4 regions of the Alteromonas sp. ISO5 genome follow, and region 2 is predicted to be linked to each of the others. Evidence: predicted binding sites of a transcription regulator. Region 2 holds the regulator's gene; each other region holds the start of a gene.
What was found. Region 2 encodes sigma-54, which starts transcription at its own class of promoters, with help from an activator protein. Its sites were predicted from a motif close to GTTGGCACGNNNNTNGNNT; they were not measured.

Region 1: AC2T0J_RS16545 (DUF1328 family protein) is a predicted target of sigma-54. The motif match lies at 3,783-3,801, and genes of this name have one in related genera.
Region 3: nirB (nitrite reductase large subunit NirB) is a predicted target of sigma-54. The motif match lies at 3,931-3,949, and genes of this name have one in related genera.
Region 4: AC2T0J_RS10530 (YggN family protein) is a predicted target of sigma-54. The motif match lies at 2,851-2,869, and genes of this name have one in related genera.

The regions. Positions count from the first base shown of each region.
Region 1 is NZ_CM176572.1:3,694,409-3,702,061, forward strand. Features, by position in the region: gene AC2T0J_RS16515 (energy transducer TonB) at 1-1,020, shown strand, start outside; gene AC2T0J_RS16520 (hypothetical protein) at 1,033-1,218, opposite strand; gene AC2T0J_RS16525 (DUF1272 domain-containing protein) at 1,222-1,299, opposite strand; gene AC2T0J_RS16530 (endonuclease/exonuclease/phosphatase family protein) at 1,387-2,568, shown strand; gene AC2T0J_RS16535 (TIGR00645 family protein) at 2,772-3,263, shown strand; gene AC2T0J_RS16540 (hypothetical protein) at 3,330-3,530, opposite strand; gene AC2T0J_RS16545 (DUF1328 family protein) at 3,568-3,744, opposite strand; gene yfbR (5'-deoxynucleotidase) at 3,981-4,628, shown strand; gene AC2T0J_RS16555 (DUF2569 domain-containing protein) at 4,681-5,217, opposite strand; gene AC2T0J_RS16560 (hypothetical protein) at 5,403-5,831, opposite strand; gene AC2T0J_RS16565 (CC0125/CC1285 family lipoprotein) at 5,866-6,441, opposite strand; gene AC2T0J_RS16570 (response regulator) at 6,658-7,653, opposite strand, start outside.
Region 2 is NZ_CM176572.1:2,824,254-2,831,906, forward strand. Features, by position in the region: gene AC2T0J_RS12650 (HPr family phosphocarrier protein) at 1-145, opposite strand, end outside; gene rapZ (RNase adapter RapZ) at 145-990, opposite strand; gene ptsN (PTS IIA-like nitrogen regulatory protein PtsN) at 1,015-1,473, opposite strand; gene hpf (ribosome hibernation promoting factor) at 1,489-1,776, opposite strand; gene AC2T0J_RS12670 (RNA polymerase factor sigma-54) at 1,801-3,279, opposite strand; gene lptB (LPS export ABC transporter ATP-binding protein) at 3,347-4,072, opposite strand; gene lptA (lipopolysaccharide transport periplasmic protein LptA) at 4,069-4,641, opposite strand; gene lptC (LPS export ABC transporter periplasmic protein LptC) at 4,610-5,173, opposite strand; gene kdsC (3-deoxy-manno-octulosonate-8-phosphatase KdsC) at 5,170-5,724, opposite strand; gene AC2T0J_RS12695 (KpsF/GutQ family sugar-phosphate isomerase) at 5,724-6,704, opposite strand; gene AC2T0J_RS12700 (calcium/sodium antiporter) at 6,704-7,653, opposite strand, start outside.
Region 3 is NZ_CM176572.1:4,695,472-4,703,124, reverse strand. Features, by position in the region: gene AC2T0J_RS21290 (nitrate- and nitrite sensing domain-containing protein) at 1-747, opposite strand, end outside; gene AC2T0J_RS21285 (formate/nitrite transporter family protein) at 1,231-2,094, shown strand; gene AC2T0J_RS21280 (bifunctional protein-serine/threonine kinase/phosphatase) at 2,101-3,819, shown strand; gene nirB (nitrite reductase large subunit NirB) at 4,114-6,654, shown strand; gene nirD (nitrite reductase small subunit NirD) at 6,665-7,018, shown strand; partial or broken gene AC2T0J_RS21265 (molybdopterin-dependent oxidoreductase) at 7,033-7,653, shown strand, end outside.
Region 4 is NZ_CM176572.1:2,315,797-2,323,449, forward strand. Features, by position in the region: gene AC2T0J_RS10520 (sodium-dependent transporter) at 1-1,089, shown strand, start outside; gene AC2T0J_RS10525 (NAD-dependent epimerase/dehydratase family protein) at 1,114-1,950, opposite strand; gene AC2T0J_RS10530 (YggN family protein) at 2,006-2,809, opposite strand; gene AC2T0J_RS10535 (hypothetical protein) at 3,069-3,260, shown strand; gene AC2T0J_RS10540 (mechanosensitive ion channel family protein) at 3,320-4,627, opposite strand; gene yihG (1-acylglycerol-3-phosphate O-acyltransferase, YihG family) at 4,628-5,524, opposite strand; gene yihG (1-acylglycerol-3-phosphate O-acyltransferase, YihG family) at 5,528-6,439, opposite strand; gene AC2T0J_RS10555 (glycoside hydrolase family 3 C-terminal domain-containing protein) at 6,712-7,653, shown strand, end outside.

The DNA of each region.
Region 1 (7,653 bases), 870 kb from region 2:
TCATTACTGGCTCAATCTAAGGCTCAGTCAGAGATCCCCTTAGCTGAACATATCGCTACGGTTATTGGCGCGCAGCCGCTCAAACGGGTAGATCCTCAGTATCCGGTCTCTTCGGCCAGAAAGCGCCAGGAAGGCTGGGTTAAGGTGAGTTTCGTGATCAACAAAGAGGGCGAAGTGGAAGACCCTGTTGTGCAGGACTCCAGCGGATTAAAAGCGTTCGAGAAAGCCACGCTGCGAGCGGTTAAACGCTGGCAGTACAGTCCGGCAATGCAGGATGGAGAGGCCATTCAGCAGTGTAGAAATATGGTACAAATTGATTTCAGGCTGGCCGGTTCATCGGGGGTTACCCGCCAATTTATGCGTCGTTATAAAGACGTTGCAGAGGCTATCACTAACAAAGATTTACCGCAGGCGGCAGAATTAATCGCCGAAATGAGAGACGATCAGCTATGGAATCATACAGAGAGTGCTTACTTCTGGCTGGCCGACTCCTATTATGCCAAAGCCACAGATGATATGGCCCGGGAACTAAAAAGTGTGCGCCGCGCACTGACTGTAGATACCGAGTCTTTTCGTCCATCGACGACTCAGTATTTGCTTGAGCGTGAGTTTGTCCTGGCCATCGCCCAAAGTGAGTATAACGAAGCCATGAAAGCTTATGAAAAGCTGGCAAGCCTGGTTGATGACAAACCGGAACAGCTGGCGCAACTGACACCTTATGCTGAAAAAGTAAAAGCGCTGGTGCAGGGGAACGAACCTATGATCCGTAAGGCAAGCATTGACGAAGAAGGGCGGGTGTTTCATCAGCTCAGCCGCAACGCCTTTGTACTTGATATCGCCACAGGTGATTTGGATGAAGTACAAATCCGCTGTGACAATAAGCTTTCCCGTTATACCGCAGTGAGCAAATCTGAATGGCATATCCCGTCGTCCTGGGGGCAATGCTCTGTGTACGTGTCGGGCTCACCCGGCGCGCAGTTTGAAGTCGTTGAGGTGGGTGAATACATCGGCGAAATTTAATTCGTCGTTCGGTTAACGCTGCCAGGGCGGAATATTTTTTACCTGCGCCGCAAAGGCTTTGCTATTGTTTACGCTCTGGCTGGTATTCATGTGCTTCGTGGAAGCGGATTGATAAACCTGGCTGACTTCCTTCCTCGCGGCGAGCCGATTTGGGACGAGCTGGCCGTTGCTTAAAGCCGCCGCAATTCGGGCATTCATTGCTCAGCAAATCATAGCAACGGTAGCATAGGGCGGTAGATCACCATCACACCCTTCGCAATTAGGCTTTAAAATGAGCATGGCTTTTTCCTTAACTTATTCATAGTGGTAGGGTTATTTTCTTGCTGTGAATTAGCGTACACTGTGCCTTTCTTTTTGTTATCGCCCATGTTTATGAACAAAACACTTTTTACTCTACTACTGGCTATTTTCTCCCTGCACTATAGTTACGCCGATACGGTGCGTGTCGCAACGTTCAATGTCAGTATGGAGGCCAGTAATTACCAACCGAAGGGAGCCTCAGAAAACGCCGCTGATGTGTTACTGACCTTATTAAAACAAGGCGATCATCCGCAAATTCGCAATATTGCTGAAATTATCCAACGGGTGGCACCGGATATTATTTTGCTTAACGAATTTGACTATTGCCCGAATGCAACGCCCACAGCCATTTCTTTGTTTGTCAGCAACTACCTGAATAAAAGTCAGCACGGCCAGGCAACGATTAATTATCCTTATCAGTATATTGCGCCGGTTAACACTGGTGTCGCTACGCCTTTTGATTTGGACAATAACGGCGAGAAAACCGGTAATGCTGGTGATGCCTACGGCTGGGGGATGTACCCCGGTCAGTATGGTATGGCACTGCTCTCGCGCTATCCGATTGATGTGGCAGCGGTTCGTACTTTTCAGCACTTTTTATGGCGGGATATGCCCGGTGCGCTCCAGATCACTGAGCCGGCCTCCCGCGAGCCCTGGTTTACGTCACAAGAGTGGGCGGCGTTAAGGCTCAGCTCGAAATCACACTGGGATATTCCGGTTACCATTAACGGCAAGACGTTACACATACTAGCCATGCATCCCACGCCACCTAACTTTGATGGGCCTGAAGATCGCAACGGCAAGCGAAATCATGATGAGATCCGTCTGATGGCTGATTATTTATCACCTGAACGGGCTCACTATATCTATGACGACAATGGCAAAAAGGGCGGATTTGAGGGCCAGCGGTTTGTGCTGGTCGGTGATTTTAATGCTGCTGATATTGGTGATAAGCACCGTCCGGGGGTGATTGAGCAATTAACCGAACATCCGCTGGTTAATAGCAGTGTGATCCCGCAAAGTGAAGGCGGTAGTGACTCAGCTGAGCCGCCTTACAGCAGCCGTTTTACCGCCTACTGGGGGGCACGTGCTGATTATGTGTTGCCCTCTGAAAAGGGGCTGACAGTGCAGGGTGGTGGTGTATTCTGGCCTGGAAAAACTTCGCCTTTATACCGGCTGGTTAAAGACCGGCAGAGTAGTTCCGATCACCGGCTGGTGTGGATGGACATTGTTATCAATGACGATTAAAACGGTCTGGCTAGCATTACCTCAGGGGCGGTAATATTTTAAAGAAATGATACCTCAAAATTTACGGCTCTGGTAAAATCACCGACCTCAGGAACCGCCAGAGCCGCTGACTTTCAGTCACGCTTACGAATATCAGCATTGTGTGCTGCGGGCATTCCTTTCTCTTGTCTAACAAGTAAGTTTTTCCAACGCAGGAGGCCGGTTTGGAAGTGTTAATTGAGCGTATGATGTACGCGTCGCGGTGGTTACTGGCACCGATTTATTTTGGTTTGTCGCTGGCGCTTATTGCCCTGGGGATCAAGTTTTTTCAGGAAATATTTCACCTCCTACCCCATGTGCTGGAAATCAGTGAAACCGATATTGTGCTGGTCGTATTATCGCTGATTGATATTGCTCTGGTATCCGGCCTGATCATCATGGTGATGTTTACCAGCTATGAGAACTTTGTATCCAGCATCGATTTAAAAGAAGGGACAGAAAAACTGGCCTGGCTGGGGACTTTGGATACCGGCACACTAAAGAGCAAGGTGGCAGCGTCGATTGTGGCGATTTCGTCGATTCATTTGCTAAAAATCTTTATGAACGCGAAGAATACCGAGAATGAAAAGCTTATGTGGTACGTGCTTATTCATCTTACCTTTGTGATTTCCGCGTTCGCCATGGGCGTGCTGGATAAAAAAAGTAAAAAGCATTAACCGTTAAAAAGGGCAATGTGCTACCACGTTTGTCGTGGCACATTGCCCTTTTGTTTAGCGTGCAGATTAACAGTCGTCGTCTTCTGCATCCACGCCTTCTTTCACATCTTCACAGGCGTCTTCCACGGCATTACCGGCATCGGTTACCGCTTCATCGATAGCTTCACCGGCATCTTCTGCTTCACCGTCGCCACACGCGATAACTGAACATGCGAAGGCAGCAATGATAGTCATTTTAAGTACATCAAGTAATTTCAACGTTTTCATAATAATCTCCCTGATTGGTTATTGAGTTTGTGATTGACTAAGCTCTTGGGGCTTTGCCGCGCAGTGCGCCAGCAACCAAAGAGATAACCAGTAATACTACAAATAAGAAGAACAGAAACTGCGCGATACCAGTTGCTGCACCGGCGATTCCACCAAAACCGAAAACTGCTGCGATGATGGCAATGATAAAAAATGTAATTGCCCAACCTAACATGATGTCTCCTTTAATTTCATCTAATGTCACAATGGTATATGCTTATCTTGTGCCAAAATCTATATCACTGATATTTATATGAAAATTAATATTCGCTGTCGCTGGTACAGCGTCTTTGATAATTCGTTACAAGCACTAGTGCATATTTTACAGACTACGATGCTGTGTTAGGCTGACATCACTGCCGATACGTTTTAGGATCGGTTTATCATTGCTATAATTCACCCGGAGAACTCATGGCTAATAGTCATTCCGCCTTTATTGGTCTTATGCAGCGCGCCCGTAATGTAAAACGCTGGCCGCTGATGGCGCAGTTTCAGTCTGAAATGCTATCCACCCACATTTATGAAGCGTCGGTGATTGCCCATATGCTTGGCGTGATTGCCAGGGAAGTCTACGGTGAAACCATTGAGCCCGATCGGGTAGCTGCCATGGCGATATTTCATGAAGGCAGTGAAATTGCCGGTATGAGCGACATTCCAAGCCCGGTGAAATATCACGACCCGGAAACGACCCAGGCGATCAAAAAGCTCGAACGACGGTTTGAGCAGATGCTGATAAAAACACTGCCTGAGCCGCTTCAGTCATGCTATGAGCCACTGATACTACAGGATAAAAATGACGTGCATGTGCGCCTGGCCAAGGCGGCCGATGTATTGTGTGCCTATCTTAAGTGTGATTATGAGCTGGCCAAATCAAATCATGAGTTTTCCAATGCCATGGAAGAAATGGAAATTCAGTTGGAACGTTACCGTGAAATGCACCCCTGTGTGGATTATTTCTGCAAAGTCTTTTTAGAAGATGCCAAAGGAACACTGGATGAACAAACCAAGGATTTGGACTGGGTGGAAAACGCTAATCAGGCAAATTTAAAAAATCCCTGATTCCCCTTTACGGGTTAATTGCATACGGCGCCTGAACGGCGCCATTGTCATATCAGTTTGATGAGACTGCAGGCAAAGCGGGTGCGGTGTCGTCATCCTCTTTAATAAACGTTGCCTTGACGCGTTTTGACATCAGCATATACGGGATCCAGATAAGTGCACCAATTAGCGTGCGAACAAACTCTTTGGTGGTATCAGGATCGAACATGGGCTCTTGCGGTAACACGATGGATACTAACCAGGCATCAGCCGGAATAAACACCAGTGAAGTCAGCACGATGCCAATGTAGAAAGAGGGAAATAGCCAGTGTCGGGTGAAAAACAAATAAATCAAATAAAGGGATGCCAGAAAAAGCCCGACGTTAAAGGTAATTTCACCGATCAGTAAAGGCCCCCATAAAGGATGATATGCGGCAGAGTCTGCATTGGTTAGTGCATCCCATACGTCACTTTGTAGCAGTGGCTCATAAACGGGAAAGGTATTCATTAGCAGCCGAAAAGGCGTGAATACCACGCCCAGCCCAACTAAAATTAACCAGCCACCCAAGCCCTGCTTATCCGTTGATGGGGCATCGTTTTTTGCTTCCATGTTGTTGTTTTCCTTTTGCTACTGACGGCCCTGGGTCACTCCTGATAAATACAGGCAGGACTAACTAAGTATCAGTAGCTTACTCAATAAAATCGTAACTGTCGCGATAAATTTGTGGCGTTGGAGCAGGTCTTGTTGTCACTGGCCCATGTGATAGTTCTATATACAAATGACACTGCGGCGGATTACTTACCCGGTTGGTTTGCAAGCTCGTGACTGAGTTTTTCCAGACACTGCTGATGGCGGGTTGTAATGGTGCGCAGGTTCAAAGACAGCGGAGAAGGGGTCAGTGAACTCAGGTTTTCTTTCAGGCTCGCCAGCAATCGTTGCTCGATTTCGATGAAATCGCGGACATGACGAATTGAAGGGTAGTGCTCTAGCATCGACTGGAACTGCTGTTTTACCTGTTCCGACAGAGCGTAATCATGCCCGTTATTGCTCTCAGCCTCCATCAGACGCAGGGCGCGAAGCTTTTCAGCTCGCAGCACCCGCAGGCACGCCCGTTGCTGCGGCTGCTGGTTGCTTTGCTGAGCGGTTTGGTATAGCTCAGCGCCTTGATTAAAAAGGTCTTTAAACATTTTGATGGCACATTTTCCGGTGTTCGACATAATCATAGTTACACCTTATTTGTTTGACCTGTGGAAGCGCTTATCTCAATCGGATAGCATCTTCGGGGAGCGGCTCGAAGCGACCGTACTGGACAGTCATGGCATAGTATTTCATGTCAGCTGTAGACGTATCGGCTGAAACGGGATTGGGCGTAGACACCTGCTCGCATCCGGATACCGTGCATTGCTGATTAGAAGGTAAACTGGTAGCGGTGATATCGCCGGTAACTGTACCATCAACAGTCTGAGACTGAGGGGCTGCAGTTAATACCTGTTGGTTGGTCATAGATGGCATAGTCACAGCCTCGCTTGAAACAATGCGGTACCAGCGGTAATCACGCTCCAAACCAATCTCTTCTGCACGTTGCTGGCTGTATTGTTCCAGGGTCTCCTCACTGGTTGCGCTATTGGCCTTGTAAAGAATTTTATATTTACCTTCAGACAGGCGATGTGATGAGTAACCTGCTTCGTGGGCCGACCCGGCAGCCTGGTAAGGCGTTGTTGTTAACTGGGAGCCTGCGCAACCGGTTAGCATACAAGTGGTTACCACAGCGAATACCAAAGCTCTGATCAACACTGCATCGCTGAATAATCTGAATAATAGTTGTATGTCCATGTTGTTTTCCTGTTTGCGTCATCGTCAGAAACCGGGTGTTGAAACGCTTCGATTAACCGTTACTGACAGAATTAAACCTGTGCTTACAGGAGGGATTTGCAACGCTTATGCCATTAACGTGATTAATTTTATCTTATTGATATATTTGGATTAATTTTAATTTTTGTGAGAGAGGGTAATGATGAAGGAAGAAGGCAGTGTAAAACTTGCAAAGTTTTACCTGCAAAAGTTCAGCATTGCCAGATCAGCTTTACTCACAGGCTTCAGTAGTACCTGCGCAATGGGTAAACCGTCGAGGCGAGCTTTATCCGGCTCTGCGCCGCTGATAATAGTCACGTTCAGGTTTGGGGCGACTTCATTGATTGCGGCAGTCAGTTCATAGCCATCGGTATCGGGTAGATGCAAGTCCATAAGTACGTGGGCATAATGTTCCGGGGCATGGGCAATCTTTTCCAGTGCCTGTTGACCATTAAGCGCAATATCCGCTTCGTAATCCAATGAGTTCAGCAGCAGACACATTAATTCGGCCGCGTCCTCATCATCCTCAACGACCAGTAAAGAAGACTTCTGCTCAGCCGTACTAATCTGTTTAGGGGCGGAAGGCTGGGAGGCCGGCAGCAAAAAGGTGCTGAGCACCTCACTCAGATCTTTACGGTCGATAGGTTTGGCAATCACGTTGTCAAAGCCTTCAGCCAGTAACGATTCTCTGAGTCCCTTACGACTGGCTGCCGTAACGGCTACCACAGGCGTTTGAATGCCAGAGGAGCGCATGGCCTTTAAGCAATCAATGCCATTCATAACCGGCATATGAATGTCCATGAGTACCAGGTGGAAGGGCTCTCCGTTATGTTCTGCACTGCGTATCTTTTCTAGTGCGTCGGCGCCATTCTGTGCGTAGGTTACCTGAGCCTGACTCATACTGACCAGGCGGCCGGTGAGACGGCGTATTTCCCGTAAGTCGTCAACAATGAGCACCCGGCCATCGAGGTGTTGGTTAATTTTAAATTGTGTCGGAGGACGCTCAGGCGCCTCGAGATTCAGGCGGATCAGGTTTTGTTCGGTGCTGCCTTCAGCATTAATGCAAAACCAAAAACGACTGCCTTCGCCATGGGTGGATTCTACCCTTATCCGGCCGCCCATACGACTGACTAATTCATTGGAGATAGCCAGGCCGAGACCAGCGCCACCATGGTTGGCATGGATCAAATCCTC
Region 2 (7,653 bases):
GCACGCTGTTGGCATTGGCTTCTTTATCGCCTTTTTTTAGGGTGATTTCGGCATCAAACTGATTGGCCAGTTGCACTAACTGAGTAGCGGCCCGTGCATGCAGGCCAAGCTTGTTAACAATGGTAAGGGTTTTTTCTACGCGCATTATCGGTTTAACTCCCGGTGACGAATTTGCACATCAGGGTGTTTATCGCCGTATATTTTGGCCAGTGACTGCGCGACAAATACGGAACGATGCTGGCCACCGGTACAACCAATGGCAATGGTGACATAGCTGCGATTATTTCGCTCCAGATGCGGCATCCAGGTATCCAGCAGGTTTTGAATTTGCCAGATAAATTTAGTCACAATGGGCTGTGAACCCAGAAAAGCTTCTACCGGTGAATCCAGGCCGGTAAGGTGCTTAAGATCCGGCTCCCAGTGCGGGTTGGGGAGAAAACGAACATCAAACACGTAATCGGCATCTTTGGGAATACCATGCTTAAAGCCGAAAGATTCAAATACCAGCACCAGCCTGGAACTCTTTTTACCCAGAATACGCTCGCGGATAAGCTCCGCCAACTGATGAATGGATAAGCGGTCGGTATCAATATAGAGGTCAGCCCGCTCGGTGATGGGCGCGAGGAGTTCTTTTTCTGCCTGTATTGCATCAGCCAGGGATTTATTCAGTTTGGCCAGCGGGTGCAGGCGGCGGGTTTCACTAAAGCGCTTCACCAGCATGTCATCACTGGCATCCAGATAGACAATGGTCATCGACCAGGATGAGGGCAGATAGTCGAGAATCTCGACTAATTCATCGGGATCCTTTGGCAGGTTACGCACGTCGATACTCACGGCTACCTGATCGTATTCGTCGACTACGGTATGGGTGAGCGTTGGGAGCAAGTTTACCGGAATGTTATCAACGCAGTAGTAGCCTAAATCTTCCAGGGCCCTTAGCGCAACGGATTTGCCGGAGCCGGAGCGCCCGCTGATAATAATGAGTTTCATGGTTGTGTCAGACTCCCTGCCGGACTATTGTTCAGCCTGGTCGCATAGTGCGGCGATAACCTGTTCCTTCGATTCGGCGTTACGGATCGTTTTTACAATGCTTTTCTGGCTTAACTTACCGGCGATAGTTGCGAGCGTTTGCAGATGCCCTTCGGTTTGGTTTTCTGGCACCAAAATGGCAAAAAAGATATCCACCGGTTTATCATCAATGGCGTCAAAGGCAATAGCCGGGGTGGTTGTTACTACCACAGCTGTTACTTTGGAAAGGTTAGCCAGTCTGCCATGGGGCAAGGCTATGCCATTACCAATGCCGGTGCTACCCATTTTTTCCCGGCTGAGCAGGGCATTGAGGGCGTCTTCTTTTTGAATTTCGGCGTTGGTTTCGGCAGCAATATCACTGATGATTTCTAAAATTCGTTTTTTACTGTTGCACTGGACCGCACATTCAGTGCGATCCAGGCTAACTAAGGCTTGAATATTCATAAGGTTAAATTGGGCCTAGTGCTTTTTGAGCTTTTCCTTATGCTTTATTACCTGGCGATCGAGTTTGTCGATCATACTGTCTATCGCAGCATACATATCCTGATTTTCTGACGAGGCAAATACTTCCGCTCCACTTAAATGCATCGTGGCTTCGGCTTTTTGAGTAAGCTTTTCCACGTTGAGGATCACATGCACATTGGATATGTGATCAAAGTGGCGCTCCAGTTTAGTAAACTTGGTATCAACATAATTACGCAAAGAATCGGTTATCTCGATGTGATGACCTGTAAGATTTATTTGCATAGTTCGTCTTCCTTATATTTCGGCCTAAATAAGGCTCTTGCGTTGGTTAGACGGTGGAATCGACAAGGATTCCCGGTATTTTGCTATTGTTCGCCGGGCAACTTTAATACCTTGATCGGCCAACAATTGAGCAATTTTGCTGTCGCTTAGTGGTTTACTGGGCTTCTCGGCGGCAACCAGTTTTTTGATCAGAGCGCGGATGGCAGTGGATGAACATTCTCCGCCAGACTCAGTGGCTACGTGGCTGGAGAAGAAGTATTTCAACTCAAAAATACCGCGAGGGGTGTGCATGTACTTTTGGGTAGTAACCCGCGAAATGGTGGATTCATGCATATCGACCATCTCGGCTACGTCATTGAGGACCATAGGCTTCATCATTTCCGGGCCGTGTTCGAAAAAACCCATTTGCTGCTGCACAATGCAGTTAGCTACCTTGAGCAAGGTTTCGTTACGCGACTCCAGACTCTTAATGAACCACTTGGCTTCTTGCATGTGCGAGCGAATAAACTGGGAATCTGAACTGTTACGGGCCTGGCGGCTCATGGCAGCGTATTGTTGATTTACGCTCAGTTTTGGCAGACTGTCCGGGTTAAGTTCAACCACCCAACGACCTTTTTTCTTGGTGACCGATACGTCAGGAATAACGTACTCAGGTTCCTGGGTAATTAGCGCACTACCTGGACGCGGATTAAGGGTTTGCAATAAGCGCATCGCTTCTCGCAAATCGTCTTCCTTCAGGCGTGACTTACGCATTAAGGTGCGATAGTCCTTGCTGCCCAGCAGGTCGGCATAGTCTTCGATAAGGATCTTTGCTTCCTTGAGCCATGGCGTGTCGGGAGCAAACTGTTTTAACTGGACCAGTAGACACTCCTGAGGGGTACGTGAACCTGAGCCAATGGGGTCAAACATTTGAATCCGCTTTAGTACGCATTCAATTTCGTCGGCTTCAACCGGCTCTTCCATATCTTCAGTATTGACGCTCTGCAGGATATCTTCAACTGTTACCGTTAAATAGCCTGATTCGTCAATTGAGTCGATAATCGCAATGGCGATTGCGCGGTCTACATCACTGAAGGGCGTCAGGCGCATTTGCCAGAGCAGGTGGTCCTGGATGTTGTCGGTAGTTTCACCCTGAAAAACCTGGTCATCGTCATTTGAAGCCGGGCCAGGCGCAGGCGCCGATGATGCTGAGTAATATTCATCCCAGGTGCTGTCGATAGGGAGTTCATCGGGCAGTTCGTTTTTCTCGAGCGCCTCGTTGGTGTCCATGCTGGTCTCGGTACTGGCCGTTGCGGCGGCATCGGCTTCAGCATCAAGCTTGCTTTTCTCTATAGTATCGTTGTCGCTGGTGTCATCAACTTCCAGTAACGGATTCGAATCGAGTGCTTCCTGGATTTCCTGTTGTAAATCCAGGGTAGAAAGTTGCAGCAGTTTAATCGCCTGCTGCAATTGTGGCGTCATAGTAAGTTGTTGACTAAATTTGAGCTGTAAAGATGGTTTCATCTACTTCTGTTCTTAACGCCTTGCTTGTTATTGATGGGGACAAAACATGTTGTCTTTATGTATCTAACTATAGCCTGAATTGCTCACCCAGGTATACATCCTTGACCTTTTGATTACTCAAAACCTGTTCCGCAGTGCCTTGGGCGATTAATTCACCCTGACTGACAATGTAGGCTTTTTCACAGACGTCAAGGGTTTCCCGTACGTTGTGGTCAGTAATCAGAATACCAATTCCACGGTCACGAAGATGTTGTATGATCTTCTTTATATCATTAACCGAAATTGGATCAACTCCCGCAAAGGGTTCATCGAGCAAAATAAATTTCGGATTGGCTGCCAACGCCCGGGCAATTTCTACCCGACGCCGTTCTCCTCCCGACAAACTCATCCCTGTACTATTACGTATATGGTTGATATTGAATTCATCAAGTAGGGCATCCGCTTCATTTTGCTGTTCGGCAGACGAAAGGTCCTTGCGTGTTTGCAATATTGCCATGATATTGTCAAAAACCGTTAACTTTCTGAAAATAGAGGCTTCCTGGGGTAAATACCCAATCCCATTGCGGGCACGTTCGTGCATGGGCTGACGGGTCAGATCCATCTCGTCGATGCGAATATCGCCTTTATCCAGCGCCACCAGGCCCACAATCATGTAAAACGTGGTAGTTTTGCCGGCGCCATTGGGGCCCAGCAGGCCAACTATCTGGCCGGCAGACACCTCAACACTGACATCCCTTACTACCTGCCGGGACTTATACGACTTAGCTAAGTGGGTGGCGGTTAGGGTGGTCATTCGTTTTCATTATCCTGTTGGTCGCCCGTGTTGTCACGGGCCTTGCTTTCGTCGCGCACGGCTTCAATGTCTTCCAGACTAAATACGGTGCGCACCCGGCCATCCTCACTGCCGCTGCCGTCACCGGTGGCTTTAAGTTGTTCTTTTTCCATGTCGTAAACGATGGTTTCACCTTTTACCACACTGGTATTCTGATTTAATTCGGCATCGCCAGCCAGAGAAATGGTGCGATTAGCTACTTCATAACGGATTTCAAATGCGCGGGCTTCAACTACCCGGCCATCGTCCAGGGTCTGGCTGTAGACAGCAGGTTTTCCGGTAGCGATAAATACTTCCTTGCCTTTGCCGCCGCCGGCTTCTACTTCAACCCGGTCGGCCTTAATGCTAAGTGAGCCCTGGGTAACCTGCACATTATCAATCAGAATGGACTTTTTATTTTTACCATCCAGGAACTGCGACTCGGAAAACACCTCGATGTCTTTTTTGAAATCAGATTTGGCTGCCAGCACCACGGCCGGCGATAGTGCCAGCGACAGGCTAGTTAGCAGGGGAATAAGTCGTTTGCACATGATGATTCAACTCATAAGTTTTATTCAATAGGTTGGCGCGAAGTCCGTTACTCAATATCAGGAAATCAGGCCCCGAAATTTCCACCCTGGCTTCGGACACCATGGTTTGTTGGTCCAAATCTATCTCAAGGTAGTCAGTGGTTACCCGCTGCACAAAGTCAGCCTGGTTTTTACTTACAATAACTACGTTATTTTCCAGTTGTATCATATTGTTATCATACAACGTACCTTCGTCGGCGACTACCTGCCAGGGCGGCTCGTCAGACTCCTGGTAAATCGTATATTGCGGTGCTAAAAACAGCACAAAGCCTAACTGCTCGTAGTTTTCCATGGTGGATGAAAATACTTCATGCACGCGCTGACCTTGTTCATTATATAATGTGGTGGTCAGGTTACGGGCTTTATAACTCGGTGTAATGGCCAGCACATCCTGATCCGGGGTGATCACCGGATCTTCGGCCAGAAAACCGGGCAGGTAAAGCAATGTGGCCAGAATAAACAGGCAGGCAATGCTCAGGCCTACTTTACTCATACACTGGCTCCTAAAATACCGTGTAAACTATCATTGGCTTGCAGCAGGGTGTCACACACTTCCCTTACCGCACCAAAGCCGCCCGGTAGGGTGGTAACCCAGTTTGCCTGCATAATAACCTGTGGATGGGCATCCTTCACCGCAATGTTAACTGCGCTGTGCGTAAACATGCCGGTATCCGGCATATCATCACCAATTGCTGCCACCTGTTCCCGGGTAAGTCCCAGTGAGGCGATTAATTCAGCCAGCGCGTCGGCTTTGTTTTCTTCACCCTGGATAATGTGAGATACCTTTAATGATGTCATACGGTCCTTAACGATAGCTGAACGTCGGCCGGTAATTACTGCCACTTCGACGCCGGCATTAACCAGTGCTTTAACGCCGTAGCCATCGCGGGTGTGAAAGGCTTTTAATTCTTCGCCCTGGTTACCCAGATAAATGCGACCATCTGAAAATACGCCGTCGACATCGCAAACCAGCAGCTTAACCTGTTGCAACTGCTGGTAAAAAGCCTCAGGAAGTTCAGTATACAGGGTTTTTACCAGGCTCATCACAGTACTCCGGCTTTTAACAGCATGTGCATGTTAAACGCTCCCACTGGCTGGTTGTTTTCATCAACCACCAACAGGGCGCTGATTTTATATTGCTCCATTAAATTGAGTGCTTCTACAGCAAGGTCTTCACCATGGGAGGTGATACAACCACGGGTCATCACTTCTTCTACGCGCGTATTATGAATATCCGCCCGGGCATCCAGCAGGCGGCGTAAATCGCCGTCGGTAAATACACCCAGCAGGTTACGCTGCGTATCGGTGATACCGGTCAGTCCCAGGCCCTTGCGGGAGATTTCCAACAGTGCCTCAGACACCGTTGCCTGCTCGGGGACCAGCGGGATTTCATCACCAGAGAGCATAATGTCCGCCACGGTGAGCAGCAATTTGCGGCCCAGGCTGCCACCAGGGTGAGATAGAGCAAAGTCATCCGAGGTAAAGCCGTTGGCGTCCAGCAGAGCAACAGCCAGAGCATCGCCCATTACCAGCGTAACGGTGGTGCTGGTGGTTGGCGCCAGGCCCAGCGTACAGGCTTCCTGTTCTACACCAATGTCGAGTACCACGTCGGCATGTTTGCCCAGGGTACTGTCGGCGCGGTTGGTCATGGCAATCACCGGGACATTCAGGCGTTTCACTACGGGCAACAGGTTGAGTAGTTCACCGGTTTCGCCTGAGTTAGAAATGGCTAACAACACATCGTTTGAACCCAGCATCCCAAGATCGCCGTGATTGGCCTCACCCGGGTGCATAAAAAATGCGGGCGTCCCGGTACTGGCAAGAGTGGCGGCAATCTTGTTACCCACGTGACCGGATTTACCCATGCCACTGACCACCACCTTGCCCTGACAGTCTTTAAGTAGCTCGCAGGCTTTCACAAAGCGTTCATCAAAGCGCTCGCCCAGCGCGGCAATCGCGGCTTGTTCGATTGTAACAACGCGCTTGGCCGATTCTATAAAGGAAGATTGTTGTTGTGACGTCATTAGGCAAATAACCAATACTGATAAACCAGGTAGCAGCCTGCTAGCAAGGCCGCCTCGACACGATTGATTTGTCGTGTCCCACGGAAATTAAAACTAAACACTAATAATAGCAGGGTCAGTCCCAGCATCACCAGCGCATCCCGGTGGGCGGCATTTTCATCAAGCACACCCGGCGCAATAAGCCCCGGCATACCGAGCACCGCCAGCAAATTAAAGATGTTCGACCCGATAACGTTACCCAGGGCGAGGTCGTCTTCTCCTTTCAGCACACCGGCCACACTGGCCGCTAATTCTGGCAGGCTGGTGCCCAGAGCAATTATGGTTAAGCCTATTACCAGATCGCTCATGCCGAAATGTCGGGCGATATGAACGGCGGAGTCTACCATAAACTGGGCGCTCAAGGGCAACAGGACCAGCCCCAGGCCTATCCACATAACGGCATGGGAGGTTTCTACTGCGTCAGGAATTTCATCGCTGGTCTCATTCATCAGCGGATCGCCTTTATCGACCAGTAGAGAAATCCAGGCCATTCCGGCTAACACAAAAACAAACAGTAAAATAAGAATAATGCCTTCCAGGGAGGATAATTCGCCGTCAGACAGGAAATAAACGGCAATCAGGTTGATGATCAGTAACAAAGGGAATTCGCGTTTCAGGGTAGTCGACGACACCAGTAAGGGCTTTATAAGGGCGGTGATGCCAAGCACCAGGCCAATATTGGTAATATTCGACCCCAGTGCATTGCCTACTGCGGTATTGGGGTTACCGTTGATGGATGCCACCGCAGAGACCACAATTTCTGGTGCAGAAGAACCCATGGCCACAATCGTCAGGCCAATCATCATGGGAGATATGCCGATGTTCTTGGCCAGGGCAGAGGCGCCGAAAACAAATTTGTCGGCACTCCAGCTTAGTACCGCAAGTCCGGCCAGAAAAATAGCTATCTGAA
Region 3 (7,653 bases), 1.9 Mb from region 2:
GCCTGCGGCCAGTGACTGAATCATCGCTCTTAATCGAGTGATTTGAGAGGCCGTATCGCTGGTTTGCTGTCCCTGCCACATTTGCATTTCTTCTTCATCAGCAAAGTTTTCGAAGGTTTCAAAGCAGTGCTGCTGCGAGTCACTGAGGGCATTAACCCGATCTCCCAGATCACTGTCGAAGTGACTTTCGGCAAAACCAATAGCGCCCCACGCCCGTTCCTGCCCGGCATATTCTTTACCCTGCATAAAGTTAAACAGGGCTACCAGTAAGCGGGTCATGGTGGGATCGCTGGCCACATCGGCCGCCTCAAAAACAACGTCGAGTAAACCGGTAATTAAGCGGCAGTAGGCGTTAGTGGATTCCAAAGGCGTAAGTTGTTGAGCGGCAATTTTGTTGCGTAAATCGGGTAGGTGATCCATACCTTGCAGGGCAAAGGTGATACTGCTGAGTAAACGCATGGACTGGCCGTTATCCTGCTGACCAAGGTAAAGTGATTTCAGCAGGCTGCGTAAATCCTGCTCACACCGCTCACTGGCTGCTATTTGCTGCTGACGCTGCTTACAAAACCGGTCGCCCTTTGAGCCTAAGTAAACATTGCTGAGCCCACGTTCGCGCTGTAACTGATGGATCATGTCCTTAACCGCTTTTACGGTTCTACAGTTCGATGACAGGTGCTGTAATGCCTGAATTTCCTGATGCTTCGCCGACAATAAGAATCGCTTGGTAATGTCACTGTGTTTGCTCATCAGGCGCTCCGTAAAGTAGACCAGCTATTAAAATTAACTTTGGAGGCAAGCAATTCTTATTCCCATGTAATACTTTGGTCGCAAAGAATGCAGTTTGTGTTTTAAATAGGCAGTAATAGCGCGTTTTGCCAAAAACACGCGCAATTATTACCGCAGCAAAGGAAGTTGCACCGTTAATAATGCACTTTAATGGTGAAACTGCGCTATCGTGGCGCGCCACACTTAAGGGTAAGCGTTTCAAAAAATCGGCGCTTTATTTTAAATTGTTGATAATTATTGTTTATTTATTTTCACTTGAGTTGGCATCGAAATTGTATCGGTAAAATCAGCAAACCGTAATGGTTTTACAATTGGAATAGAATTCGGATAAAGGCGTCCGCAACTTACTTCTTAGGAGTGAGTGCGGACGCCTTTTTTTGTGCCTGACGATTGTAATGAAGTGTTTGTGGGTGTGTTTTTGTTCAATATATTTAGGTGATTAATATGGCGTATTTACTACCTTCTGAGTTTGCAACCAAAATGGTTGATGCGGGTGAGTCGAAGATTTACATGTCGACCCGCGACACGTTAATTCGTGCGTTTATGGCCGGTGCTATTCTGGCACTTGCGGCAGTATTTGCTATAACTATCGCCGTTAAAACCGGCGTGTTTCTGATTGGGGCTATCCTGTTCCCGGTTGGTTTCTGTATGCTTTATCTGATGGGCTTTGACCTGTTAACTGGTGTATTTGTACTGGCGCCGCTGGCCTGGCTGGCAAAACGGCCCGGGGTTACCTGGCCGCAAATCTTGCGAAACTGGGGGCTGGTGTTTGTGGGTAACTTTGCCGGTGCGTTAACGGTTGCCTTAATGATGTCGTTTATCTTTACCATGGGTTACAACACCGATGGCGGAGCTATTGCTACTAAAGTTGCCGGGATCGGTGAAGCTCGAACTCTGGGGTACGCCGAATACGGTGCAGCTGGCTGGTTTACTATTTTTATTCGCGGCATGTTGTGTAATTGGATGGTATCACTGGGCGTGGTTGGCGCGATGATTTCTACCCATGTCAGTGGCAAGGTACTGGCGATGTGGATGCCTATCATGCTGTTCTTCTTTATGGGCTTTGAACACTCAGTGGTTAATATGTTCCTGTTCCCGTTTGGTCTGATCATGGGCGGTGAGTTTTCAATCATGGATTACTTTATCTGGAATGAAATCCCCACCGCGTTAGGTAACCTGGTAGGAGGCTTAGCATTTACTGGTCTGACGCTTTATTCCACTCACGTTAAAACGGCACCTAAGCGTATACTGGCCACTGGCGGCACTAACAAAGCAGTGCCGGCGGCGAAAGTGAACGATAAAGTATAAGCTCCTATGCCTGAAGTTCGCTGGGGAGCATTCTCCGGCAAAGGAATAAAAAACATCAATCAGGACTGTCACGCTGTGACAGTGCCTGATTTTTCGCGTTTGCAGCGTCGTGGCATTATTGCCGCCGTGGCAGACGGGATCAGCAGTAGTCAGGTGAGTCAATACGCCAGCGAACTGGCCATTAATGAGTTTGTTCGCGATTACCTGATGACGGCTAACGTATGGTCACCGGCACGGGCCGCCGAGTTGGTCCTGCGAACCATTAACACCCGTTTATATATCAAGTCACAACTTAGCCCCTATCGGGAGAATCCGGATAAGGGCTACGTGTGTACCTTTAGTGCCGTGCTTCTGCACGGTGATAAAGCCATTTTACTGCACTGCGGTGACAGCCGTATTTATCACATTCGTCAACATCAGGTCGAACTGTGTACGCAGGATCATCGTCAGCAAGGTGAAGGCGGCCATCATTATCTGAGTAATGCACTGGGCATTAAACCCGAATTAAATGTAGACATTACCGCCAGGGATATTCAGCCCGGGGATACCTTCGTGGTGATGACCGACGGTATCGCCGAAACCCTCTCGGTTGAGGACTGGTTAGCCGTTTTGCAACAAGCTGACACCGACTTAAATAAAGGCTGTGAACAGGTTGCTAACATGGCTCTGGATTTTGGTTGCAATGATAACCTGACCATCGCCGCGGTTAACGTTAAGGCCATTAATCAGCCGGTGCCGGTCAGCTATGAATCATCCGGTTATCTGCCATTTATTACGAGCCCAATCACAGCTGGTAGTGTTATTGATGACTGGTGTGTCCAAAGGCTGCTCAGCAACACCGAACGCAGTAGCGTGTATCTTGCCCGCCATAGCCATTCAAATGAGCAGGTGGTGCTTAAAGTGCCGGCCGTGTCGATGCAGGAAAACCGCGGCTTTCTGGATGAGATGATCAAAGAGGAGTGGGTGGCTAAGCGTGTTACTCACCCGCAATTACTTAACGGTGTCAGTGAGGCGTTTTCACGTACCTGTTTTTACGTCGTACTGGCATACCGCCCGGGCATTAGCTTGCGGCAGTGGCGTGATGATAACGGTGCACCTGGTCTGATGCTACTCAGAGACTGGGCTACGCAGCTATCCGGCGCTTTAACCGCGCTGCATCGGCAGGGGATTTTGCATCAGGATATTCGACCTGAGAACGTCCTGGTTGGCGACAACAATACCCTGACGCTGATTGACTATGGTGCAGCGAGCTTGTCCGGTCACAACTTTTTAATGGCCAGTGAGCAGTTGTTTATTCCCGGCGATTTGCTGTTTGCTGCGCCTGAGTATTTCGTTGGCCTGTGGCCAGATGAGAGCGCCGAGCAGTTCTCTTTAGCGATATTAATGTATTACCTGTTGTCGGGGGAATATCCCTATGATGCGAATGTTGCCAAAAAGACCAGTTATTCAGGTTTACTCACGCTGCGTTACATTAGCTTAAATCAACGTAATGTCTCGGTGCCGGCGTGGGTGGATGCCACCATAAAGCGTGCCTGTCAGCCCCAGGCTTCCAAACGCTACGAAAGTTTATCGGAGTTTGTCTATGATCTGCATCATCCTAATCCGGCCTATGGGCGCACGCTACCGCTAATAGAGCGGCACCCGGTGCGAGTGTGGCAGGGCATCTCTGGCATACTGGTTATTGCAGTATTAATACTGCTGGTGCTGCTTTTTGGCGCAGCCTAGAGTAGCCAGGGTTGTGCACCAAGAACAGGATTTTGCTTTGTTTTGGTGCGTATTAGTATGGGGCAAGGGAGATGAAAAATACTAAGTAATTGAAAATAATTAATTATAAATATTGGCACTTAATTTGTATCAGTATTTATATCAAGACTCTTGTGGCCTGTCTGCTATTAGCCAGTGACAGACCCAAAGGCCTGAACAAACAGATTAGCAAATGCTTAAACAGGCAATGAAGCCCACAACCAGGAATGGTTGTGGGTTTTTTTTTTGCCTTTAAAAAGGGTGGACGAAATGAACATGTCATCAAGGCAACAACGCATCGTTATTATTGGTAATGGTATGGTGGGTCACCACTTTGTCGAGCAACTGATTAACAGTGAGCACACCTGCCATATCACGGTATTAAGTGGCGAAAGCCGACTGGCTTATGACCGTGTTTATCTCTCTTCTTATTTTTCCGGCAAAACCGCGGCCGATCTGGCGCTTACTGATGAGCAAACCTATCAGGACTGGGGCGTTAATGCCGTCACCAACGGCTGGGTAACCAACATCGATCGTGACAAGCAGGTCGTCACCACCCAATCAGGCGAGACTTATGAGTACGACACCCTGGTACTGGCAACCGGTTCTTACCCTTTCGTACCGCCGATTCCTGGTAACGATCAGGAACATTGCCTGGTGTATCGTACTATAGAGGACCTGGAAGCTATCAGCGCTTCTGCCGCACAAAGCAAAGTGGGGGTTGTGGTGGGCGGTGGTCTGCTAGGACTGGAAGCGGCGAATGCGCTGAAACAGGCTGGACTTGATACCCACGTGGTGGAATTTGCCCCGCAGCTTATGGCGGTACAGCTCGATCCCATGGGCGGTGAATTGCTGAAAGACAAAATTGAAGCGCTCGGTGTGCAGGTTCACACGCAAAAAGCCACCGAATGTATCGAAGCCGGTGAAACCTGTCGCTACCGCATGAAGTTTTCAGACGGCACGCACCTGGAAACCGACCTGGTGCTATTTTCCGCCGGGATCCGCCCCAGCGATCAACTGGCTCGTGAGTTTGGCCTGGTTGTCGGTGAACGTGGTGGCATCGTCATCGATAACCAGTGTAAAACCTCTGATGAGAATGTTTATGCCATTGGTGAATGTGCGCTATGGGATAAGAAAATCTATGGTCTGGTCGCCCCCGGTTATGCCATGGCACGCGCTGCCGTCGCCAATATCATCGGTAATGAAGGCGAATTTGCCGGCTTTGATATGAGTACCAAACTGAAACTGATGGGCGTGGAAGTGGGCTCTATTGGTGATGCCCACGGTCGCACGCCAGGCGCGTTGTCTTACACTTATCATGACCAACCGGAGGGCGTATATAAAAAGCTGGTGGTGGATGCCAATAAATCACTGGTACTGGGTGCTGTGTTAATTGGTGATACCAGCGATTACGACACCCTTTTGCAGTATGCCCTTAATAGTATTGCTTTACCGGCCAGTCCTGAGTCGTTAATTCTGCCGTCGGCAGGAGAAAAGCCTCTCCTGGGGGCGGATGCACTGGGCGATACGGCGACCATTTGTTCCTGCCACAACGTTTCTAAAGGCGACATCGTGGGTGCAATCGATGGCGGTTGCTGCTCAGTAGGCGATGTTAAATCCAGTACCAAAGCGGCCACTGGTTGTGGCGGCTGTGCAGCGTTACTGAAGAATGTGGTTGACAGCGAACTGGAAAAACGCGGCGTAGAAGTATCCAAAGCCATTTGTGAGCACTTCAACTACTCTCGTCAGGAGCTCTATCATCTGATTCAGGTAGGGAAAATCCAGAGTTTCGAAGCGCTGCTGGAAAAACACGGCAAGGGCTTAGGTTGCGATATTTGTAAACCGGCTGCCGCGTCGATTTTTGCCTCGGTATGGAATGATTACATTCTGGCAAAACAGCATCAGCCGTTACAGGACACTAACGATACCTATCTGGGTAACATGCAAAAAGACGGTACCTATTCCATCGTGCCACGGGTTGCCGGCGGGGAAATTACCCCCGACAAACTTATTCTGCTCGGCGACGTGGCTAAACGTTATAACCTGTACACCAAAATTACCGGTGGGCAGCGTATTGACCTGTTCGGAGCCCGCGTCGAGCAGCTTCCGGCTATCTGGGAAGAGCTGGTGGCCGGTGGCTTTGAAACCGGTCACGCTTATGCCAAGGCGTTGCGAACTGTTAAATCCTGTGTGGGCAGTACCTGGTGCCGCTACGGCGTGCAGGACTCGGTGACTCAGGCTATCGATCTGGAAAACCGTTATAAAGGGCTGCGTGCACCGCACAAAATTAAATTTGCCGTCTCCGGTTGTACCCGTGAATGCGCTGAAGCGCAGGGTAAAGACATCGGTGTAATTGCCACCGAAAACGGCTGGAACCTTTACGTATGTGGAAACGGCGGCATGAAGCCGCGCCACGCCGATTTATTTGCCACTGATCTAGATGATGCAACGCTGGTGAAATACATGGACCGCGTGCTGATGTTCTATGCCAAAACGGCCGATCGCCTGCAACGGACATCGGTGTGGATGGAAAACCTCGAAGGCGGTCTGGAGTACTTAAAGTCAGTGGTCATTGACGATTCGCTGGGTATTTGTGCAGAGCTTGAAGCGCAGATGCAGCATATTGCTGACTCTTACCAGTGCGAGTGGAAAACCACTATTGAATCGCCTGAAGCATTAAAACGTTTTCGTCAGTTCGTTAACAGTGATGAATCGGATTCGAATATCCAATTTGTGACTGAGCGCGAGCAAATTCGTCCGGCCACCAAGGCCGAAAAATTTTCGGCTGGTAAAGCCATTCCCGTAGAACTCGTTTAGGAGAATTATCATGCAGGCTCAGGCTAATATTATTGCTCCATGGCATGATGTGTGTCATGTGGATGACCTGGTCACTAACAGTGGTGTGTGTGCGCTAATCGGCGAGGTGCAGGTAGCGATTTTCAGTGTCCAGCTCGATGGCGAAGAGAACCTCTATGCAATCAGCAACTGGGATCCTATTGGTGAAGCCAATGTGCTGTACCGCGGCATTGTAGGCACGCTGACTGATAAAATTGTGGTGGCTTCACCGCTTTATAAAGAGCACTACGACCTGGCAACGGGAACGTGTCTGGAACGTGATGATATCAGCGTTAACACCTATCCGGTGCGTGTTGATCACAACCGCGTGTTTATCGAACTTTAATCACGGGTGAAACTATGAATGCCGCGCTGCCAAATGTAACTCCCAAAGGCCAACCAGCCAGTAAGCTGGTGCAAACCACCTGTCCATACTGTGGAGTGGGCTGTGGTGTGGATGTAGTGCAAAGCGGCGGCATGGCAGGCAGCCTCAGCGAGCTGCAAGGTTCCACTGAACATCCGGCTAACTTTGGGCGCCTTTGCATCAAAGGCACTCATCTGTTGGAAACCCTGGACGGCAATAAGCGTTTACTCAAGCCGGTAGTGTATGGCCAACAAGCCAGCTGGGATGAGGCAACGTCTGTTATTGCGGCCAAAATGAAAAGTATTGTTGAGCAACATGGGCCGGATGCTGTGGCGATTTATGGCTCAGGGCAGTTGCTCACCGAAGATTACTACGTTGCCAACAAGCTGATGAAAGGCTTTATTGGAACGGCGAATATCGATACGAATTCGCGGCTGTGCATGTCTTCTGCGGTGGTTGCCCATAAACGGGCATTCGGTGAAGACATTGTGCCGTGTAATTACGAAGACCTTGAATACACCGATTTACTGATCTTAACCGGCAGCAACGCGGCCTGGACGCACCCGGTATTATTCCAACGCATAGAACGGGCTAAACTGCGTAATCCGGACATGAAA
Region 4 (7,653 bases), 510 kb from region 2:
ATATTTGGTTACTTGTTTTATGCGGTGACCGGCGATTTAGAATTACTCGCCGATCCCGCTACCTTCGGCAACTTTATTAACTCGCCGGTAATTTTTGCTTACATGGCAGCTGTTTTGGGCATTATGTACGGCATTTTACAGGGCGGGGTGAAACAAGGCATCGAGAAAGCCGCCAAGCTACTGATGCCCACTTTGTTTGTAATGCTGGTGTTACTGGTTATTTTCGTACTTACCCGCGACAACGCTATGGCCGGAGTGAGTTTTTATCTGGTACCGGATTTCACCAAAATTAATGCATCGGTGATCAACGGCGCCCTATCGCAGGCGTTCTTCTCGTTAAGTCTGGGGATGGGGATCATGATTACCTACGGTAGTTACATTGATAACCAGTCCGACATTCCTAACTCGGCTAAATTAGTCGCGATTACTGACACGGCGGTAGCGTTTACGGCCGGTCTGATGATTTTGCCCGCGATATTTTCGTTTAATCCGAATATTGATACTACCGAGCTGAGTGAATCATCAATAAGCATGATCTTCTCATTCTTGCCACAGATATTTCTGGCTTTACAAACCAGTATCGGATTCATTGGTGCCAGTATCGTGGCCAGCATCTTCTTCCTGCTGGTTTTCTTTGCCGCCATTACTTCCCTGGTCTCTATCTTTGAGGTGCCCGTAGCAGCTTTAATGGACGAAAAAGACTACAGCCGTCGCAAGTCGTTATTGGTTCTCGGTGTGCTGCTGGTGATCTTAGCCGCGTTATGCGCATTGTCGTTTGGTTTTGTGCCGGCCCTGACTGCGTTCACCGCTTACGCCGGAGCAGATAAGTCATTCTTCGATGTGGTGTATGACGTATTCTACGACACGATTTTGCCACTCAATGGCCTGCTGATTTGTATTTTTGTGATGTATCGCTGGAAACGTCATAATTTCAACAAGGCATTGCAGGTCGGTGCGCCTAACTACAAAGGCAGCTGGGTTGAACGCTATGTGGATATCTCAGTGGGGACCTTTATTCCGCTTATCCTGGCGGTGATATTCGTTAATACGGTAGCGCTGAAATATCTCGGTGTCAGTCTGATTGGCTAATTTTCGCCGGCGTCAGGCCGGCCATCAGGCCAGCTGCATTGTCCACGGTGTGGGATAAGAAAGCGTTAATCCCAGGCCGCTAAGGGTTGCCCCGGGATTAATTTGTTTACCTGAAGGCACACTTTCGCTGGTTAATTCGTCACTAAATTCAACGGCTGGTAACCCCAGCCGTTTTGCCATTTGCGGATAATATTCACCGCGCATGGGGTGCCCATCGCTACATAAATGCCAGAGCTTGTTGGCGGGCTTTTGCGTCATAAGGGCATGGATAACCTTTACCACATCATCCACATGTACCAGGTTGACTACCTGAGTCGCGCCACTGAGTGTTCTGCCTGCCAGAGTGTTTACCGGGTGCCGGTCGGGCCCGGTCAGGCCGGCCAGGCGTAATAGATAACCCGAGTCCGGTGCTGTGGTCTGAATCCATTGCTCAATTGCTACGTGGGCTTCACCCGACGCGGTGTTCGGGGCAGGCGTAGTGTTTGTAGTGATAATGCCTTCCTGATCACCATAAACCGATGTGGTACTGATAAAAATAAGTTGCTTGGGCGGTACCTGACTGTATAACGCGGTTATTAGTTGCTGCATCGCTGAGGTAAATTGACTCAAGTCGGTATTGCGTCTGCCCGGCGGAATATTAAGAATAAAGGTACTGTCAGGAGCTACCGCGAGAAGCGCTTCAGGGTTATTTCCCAGCGCAAAAGAGATGGCGTGAATACCTTGTTGATTTAAGTGCCTGGCTTTGTCTTCGCTACGGGTAGTACCGTAGATACTCATCTGGGAACGGAAATGGCTGGCGAGATATCCTCCCAGCCAGCCACAACCACACAGTATGAGTTTATTTTCTTGTTGGGATGTCATGTGCGCTACCGTTTTTTTGTTTGGCTCAAGCTTAACATTTCCGGTAGCGATTTCATTATTGTTTCAGCGCAGACTTACCGGTGGTTTCCAGTAAATCCAGCCCAGACAATCCAGCGATGTTCTTTTGCATGCGTGATTCGGCATAGTCAGCTTTAGCAAGCACGGTGCATAATGCTTCGGCTTTGCTTTCCAGTGCATCAGTCTGGCCTTCAACACGTTGTTCAAACATTTCACCAAAGTTTTCCATACGGCCGGCAAAAGCTTCCATGTCGCCGTCCTCAAACAGCATCTGGCGGCCAATTGCCATTAACAGGTGACCGGTAGAACGCTCAACCAGAGATTCAATTTTTTCATCAAACTCTTCGCTCCATGCCGCATCAGCCCAGTCGCCGTCCAGCCCCGTGCTGTCAAATTTATAAGTGCCATCGGCGGCGTAGAAACGCTCGTCAATCCGGGTCGACAGATCGGTGAACAGCGTATCAAAATCCTCAGTAAGGTCATTATCTTCACCCAGCAGTTCAGTGAATACTTCGGTGATGGCGAAGCTGGCAATCTTGATGCCGTCACGGGCAATTTCAACTGTCATGGGGATGGCGGTTTCAATACTGCTGTAATAATCAGACACCCAGCGTTGTTCGTCGTTATCCAGGTTTACTGCCTGATTATCAACGTATAGCTGGTGACTTGGCGTGATCAGAACCTTCTCGCCACTTTCGGTGGTGATGGTCAGATCGCCATGATCAAAGGTTACCGAGCCGTGCAGTTCCATATTACATTTATTATCAACTTCAACGTGTGCCAGTGCAGGTTGAGCAATCAAGGCGGTCGTTAAAATTAATGATGCAGCAACAGTTTTCATGGTTATCCTCAATTTTGCTTTTAAACAATACGAATGTCGTATCGCAATTCACAGGCCAATCTGTTAAATTTTTATAAAACAATGGGTTATGTTTTTTGTTGTACTAAAGTTGAGAATTTATTCCCTATTGTTTTGGAAGTAACACTAATTATTAGCATATTTGACCATGTTCATTATTCAGCGGAATATTGATTTTGCGCATGTTCATTTTTGTTTCCTTAGTGCATAATACGCGCAGAATTTTTATAGGGTAAAGATTATGAGTGACTGGATTGATGCAATTTTATTTGGTGTTGCGTTAGTAGCGTTTACTTTAGGCATGAGCAGCATAGTCATGGGCTTTATGTCTGGCAAAGAGGGCAGCGAAGCCCTGCACGAGCGCATTGAAATGGGTTATCTGGGTGTTAGTGGCCTGGTGATCAGCCTGTTGATGCTCTACGTCATCAGCTAATTAACGGCTCATCGACTTTCGGTAAAGAAAAAGCGCTCTTCAAGAGCGCTTTTTTTGTGTCAGTCTTTTACTGTCTCAGGGGCTTTATCCGTATGATTTTGTTGGCTTGCCGGGCCCGACAGAGCGGCCAGGTGACTGTCACGCTGATAGGCTCTTAGTTCAAACAACGGCAGCATGGCCATGATATGGTCGAAAATATCCGCCTGAACCTTCTCGTAGGCCACCCAGGACTTATCCCGGCAAAAGCAATACACTTCCAGCGGTAATCCTAACTCATTGGGCGGCAGTTGCCGGACCATCAGCGTCATGTCCTGATTGATTTTGGGGTGTTTGTCCAGATAGGCTTCCAGATAAGCGCGAAATGTACCAATGTTGGTTAACGCACGACGATTGAGTAAGTCACCCTCATCAATAGAATTGTCTTTATGATAACGCTGTAGTTCGTCAATTTTACTTTTGATGTAATCAGCAATAAAACGAATTTTTGCTACCTTTTGCAGGCTCTTCTCATCGTAAAGACGGATTGAATGGATATCGATATACACGGCGCGCTTGATGCGCCGCCCGCCTGACTCCTGCATGCCGCGCCAGTTTTTAATCGCTTCGTTGGTCAGTGAATAGGTTGGAATGGTGGAAATGGTATTGTCCCAGTTTCTGACCTTGACGTTGGTTAGTCCCAGCTCGATGATTTCGCCATCAACGCCAAACTTGTCAACCTGGATCCAGTCGCCATTGTTGAATAAACGGTTAGCGGTAATCTGGATGCCCGCTACAAATCCCAGAATAGTGTCACGGAATATCAGTAGCAGTACTGCAGCAATGGCGGTCAGGCCGGAGAGCAGTAACAGCGGGCTCCGCTCTACGATAAGCGATACGCTGAGTAACATCAGCACAATAAACAGCACTAGCTTGGCGACCTGAACAAAACCAGTAATCGATGCCTGTGCCGCAAAAGGAGTGGAGTTATACCAGTCTTCAAAGGTATTCAGTAACGCACTCACCGACAATGCTGCGACGGTCATCAAATACAATAATGAGCCTTTCAGTAACACGGTGTACAGCAGACTGTCGCTGGTCAGCAGCACATGAGTACTGGCAAAAATGATTAGCGCTGGCGCCAGGTGAATGAGTCGTTTGAAGAAGCCATGGCTGTGCAGTGCGTCATCCCAGTGGGTTTTGCTTCTCAGGATAAAGCGGGTGACAAACGAATTCAGCATGACCCGGCTAACTAACAGGCCGGTAACAGCCAGTACAAAAATGAGTAATAAGGAAAAGCTGTTGTACAGCGAACCGTTTAATACGATGTCGGTATCAACCTGCCTGAGCAGTCTAACGAAGTTTTCCCGAAGCGTTTCCGCTGTGACCATTTAATTACCCTTTTTTAATCCAATAATGTTGCGGTCTTTATCCTGCCACAGGGTATTTACCCATTGCTGGAAGCCGGCTTTAAACTGTGCATCGGTATAATAGTCGCCAATGGCTTGGGCTGGAATGTCAATCACATTCACATCCACAATGATTCGTCGCATTTGACCACTTAACATGGCCAGCATGGGATGCTTTGGATTATCCGGATAAAGCAGTGAAATATCCAGGATATTGGTAAACAGCTCGCCCATTGTTGCTAGAGTGAAAGCAATACCCCCGGCTTTTGGCGGCAACAGCTGCTGATAGGGGCTTTTTTTACTGGCATGCTTGGCCGGGGTAAACCTTGTGCCTTCAACAAAGTTGATCACCGTGGTGGGCTTGTGGCGAAATTTCTGGCAATAGCGTTTGGTCGTGTCGATATCAGTGCCCCGTTTATGCGGATATTTTTTAAGATAGGCTGGCGAATAGCGCTTCATAAATGGCATTTCCAGTGCCCAGGCAGCAAGCCCAACAAACGGAAGCCAGATGAGTTCTTGTTTTAAGAAAAACTTGGGGGCCGGGATCCTGAATGCCGAAAACTCAATGAGCAGGACGATATCCAGATAACTCAGGTGATTGGCAATAATCAGGTACCAGTTTTCTTTACTCAGCTGACCCCGCACCCGGTAATCAAGGGTGACCGGATTAAATAGTCGGATAAGCGCCAGACTGCATTTACCAAAACATAGCATATAAAAGTTCATCAGTGGTGCCAACGCGCGTTGTACTGCCGGAATGGGCAGCACAAAACGCAGCAAACCAAACATGATGACCAGGCCCCCCCACAAGGCCAGGTTAGCCAGTTGCAGAGGCAAATGGATAATAAATATTAGCGGGGACAGTATTGCTCTTAGCATTACTTACACCGTCTTCCAGTTTTCTAATCGCTGATCTTTCGCGCGCCATTGGGCATTGAGCCATTGCTGAAAACGGGCGCGTTGTTCCGGATTTTCAAAGTATTCCATGACCTTTATATCTTCCGGGAACAGCCCTTTCAGAGGTTTTACATCTACGTGCAGCTTTATGTTTCTGACCGAGCCGTTAATGAAATCCCAGAAAGAGGGAGTACCGGCCGGATAAAAAATGGTGACGTCGATAAACTGATGAAGTTGGCCACCCATGGCATTGAGCACAAACGCAATACCTCCTGCCTTGGGTTTTAACAGGTGTTTAAACGGCGACGATTGGCGGGCATGTTTTTCTTCGGTATAGCGCGTTCCTTCCACAAAATTCATAATGCTGGCGGGTTTGTACTTAAATTTCTCGCAAGCCTTTTTGGTGGTTTCCATGTCTTTCCCTTTTAAATGCGGGTTTTTGGCCAGAAACGATTTGCTGTAGCGGCGCATAAAGGGAAAGTCCAGCGCCCACCAGGCCAGACCTAAAAGGGGCACCCAGATCAGTTGCTGTTTAAGGAAAAATTTCAAAAATGGGATTTCACGGTTAAATATACGCTGAAGTAATAAAATGTCGACCCAGGATTGATGATTGGCAATGACCAGGTACCAGTCATTACGGGCTAGCCCTTCCAGCCCAGAGACTTCCAGCGTGGTGCGGCTGAATATTCGCTGATTAAAATTATTAACGCTGATCCAGCCTACGGCGCAGGCATCCAGCAGATAGGTCATAAAGGTCCGCCAGGGTTTGAGCGGAACAACAAGCTTTAACACCGCCAGGGCCAACACTAATGGTACCCAGAACAGCGTATTGAGCCCATAAAGTAGCGCCGACAGCGCGCCGTTGAGGCTATGAAACAGGGTTTTCACTACAGTCATCTTACCAGTTGCAAAATTGCGCACAGTGTAACGTAAACCGGGCTTAAAACCGATACTTAATCGAGTTAAGTAGGGATAAAAGTATATTCAGAGGGTGTTTTCATTGTGACTACTGAAACGCCCGGTGCGTGCCAGTTAAAGGGACATGAATGAAGTAAGATTCAACGGTAAGTCTAGCGTTTTTTAACTTTTTGTTTACGTTTTGCCGTCCTTTGATTGTGCCTGGTAACCCATCAGGTATGGTGCCAGTAATTCAATTGTTGAGGCATCCGATGAAACTACCCATCCACAAAAAAAGCACTATCGACCTGCGAGCCAAATGCCGGCTGGCAACCTGGCTGACTCTGGCTCTTACCCTCAGCGCTTGTAGCGAAAGTAATACTACAAACAGTGTAAATGAGAGTGAAAACTCACAAACTGAGCAGGTTCTGCCGTATCAGGATACGTCATTGCCGATGAATCAACGGGTCAATGACCTGGTGAGCAGAATGTCGTTGGCAGAAAAAGTGGCTCAAATGTACAACGATGCACCGGCCATCGAGCGGCTGGATGTACCCGCCTACGACTATTGGAATGAGGCATTACATGGTGTAGCCCGGGCAGGTGAGGCAACGGTTTTCCCCCAGGCCATTGGTATGGCAGCGATGTGGGACAAAGCGTTGCTCAATCAGGTTGCCACGGTAATCTCCGATGAAGGACGCGCGAAGCACCATGCCTTCAAGCAAGAAGGTTTGAGCTACCGCTATACGGGTTTAACCTATTGGTCGCCGAACATAAATATATTCCGCGATCCGCGTTGGGGGCGGGGCCAGGAGACCTACGGTGAAGACCCTTTCCTGACCGGCGAGCTGGGCGTAGCGTTTATTAATGGCCTGCAGGGCGATGACGAAACTTACTTAAAAACTGCTGCTACGGCCAAACACTATGCGGTACATAATGGTCCGGAAATATCACGTCATTCAGACGATTATGTCGTTTCCGATAAGGATCTCTACGAAACTTACCTGCCTGCTTTCGAAAAGGCGGTAGTAGAGGCCGACGTCGAAGCCGTAATGTGTGCCTACAACCGGGTGAACGGTCTGCCGGCCTGTGGCTCCGATCGGTTGTTAAAGGAAATCCTGCGCGGCAGTTATCAGTTTGACGGGCATGTAATGTCTGATTGTGGTGCCATTGCTGATTTTTACGACCCTAAAGCGCACAACGTAACGTCCTCG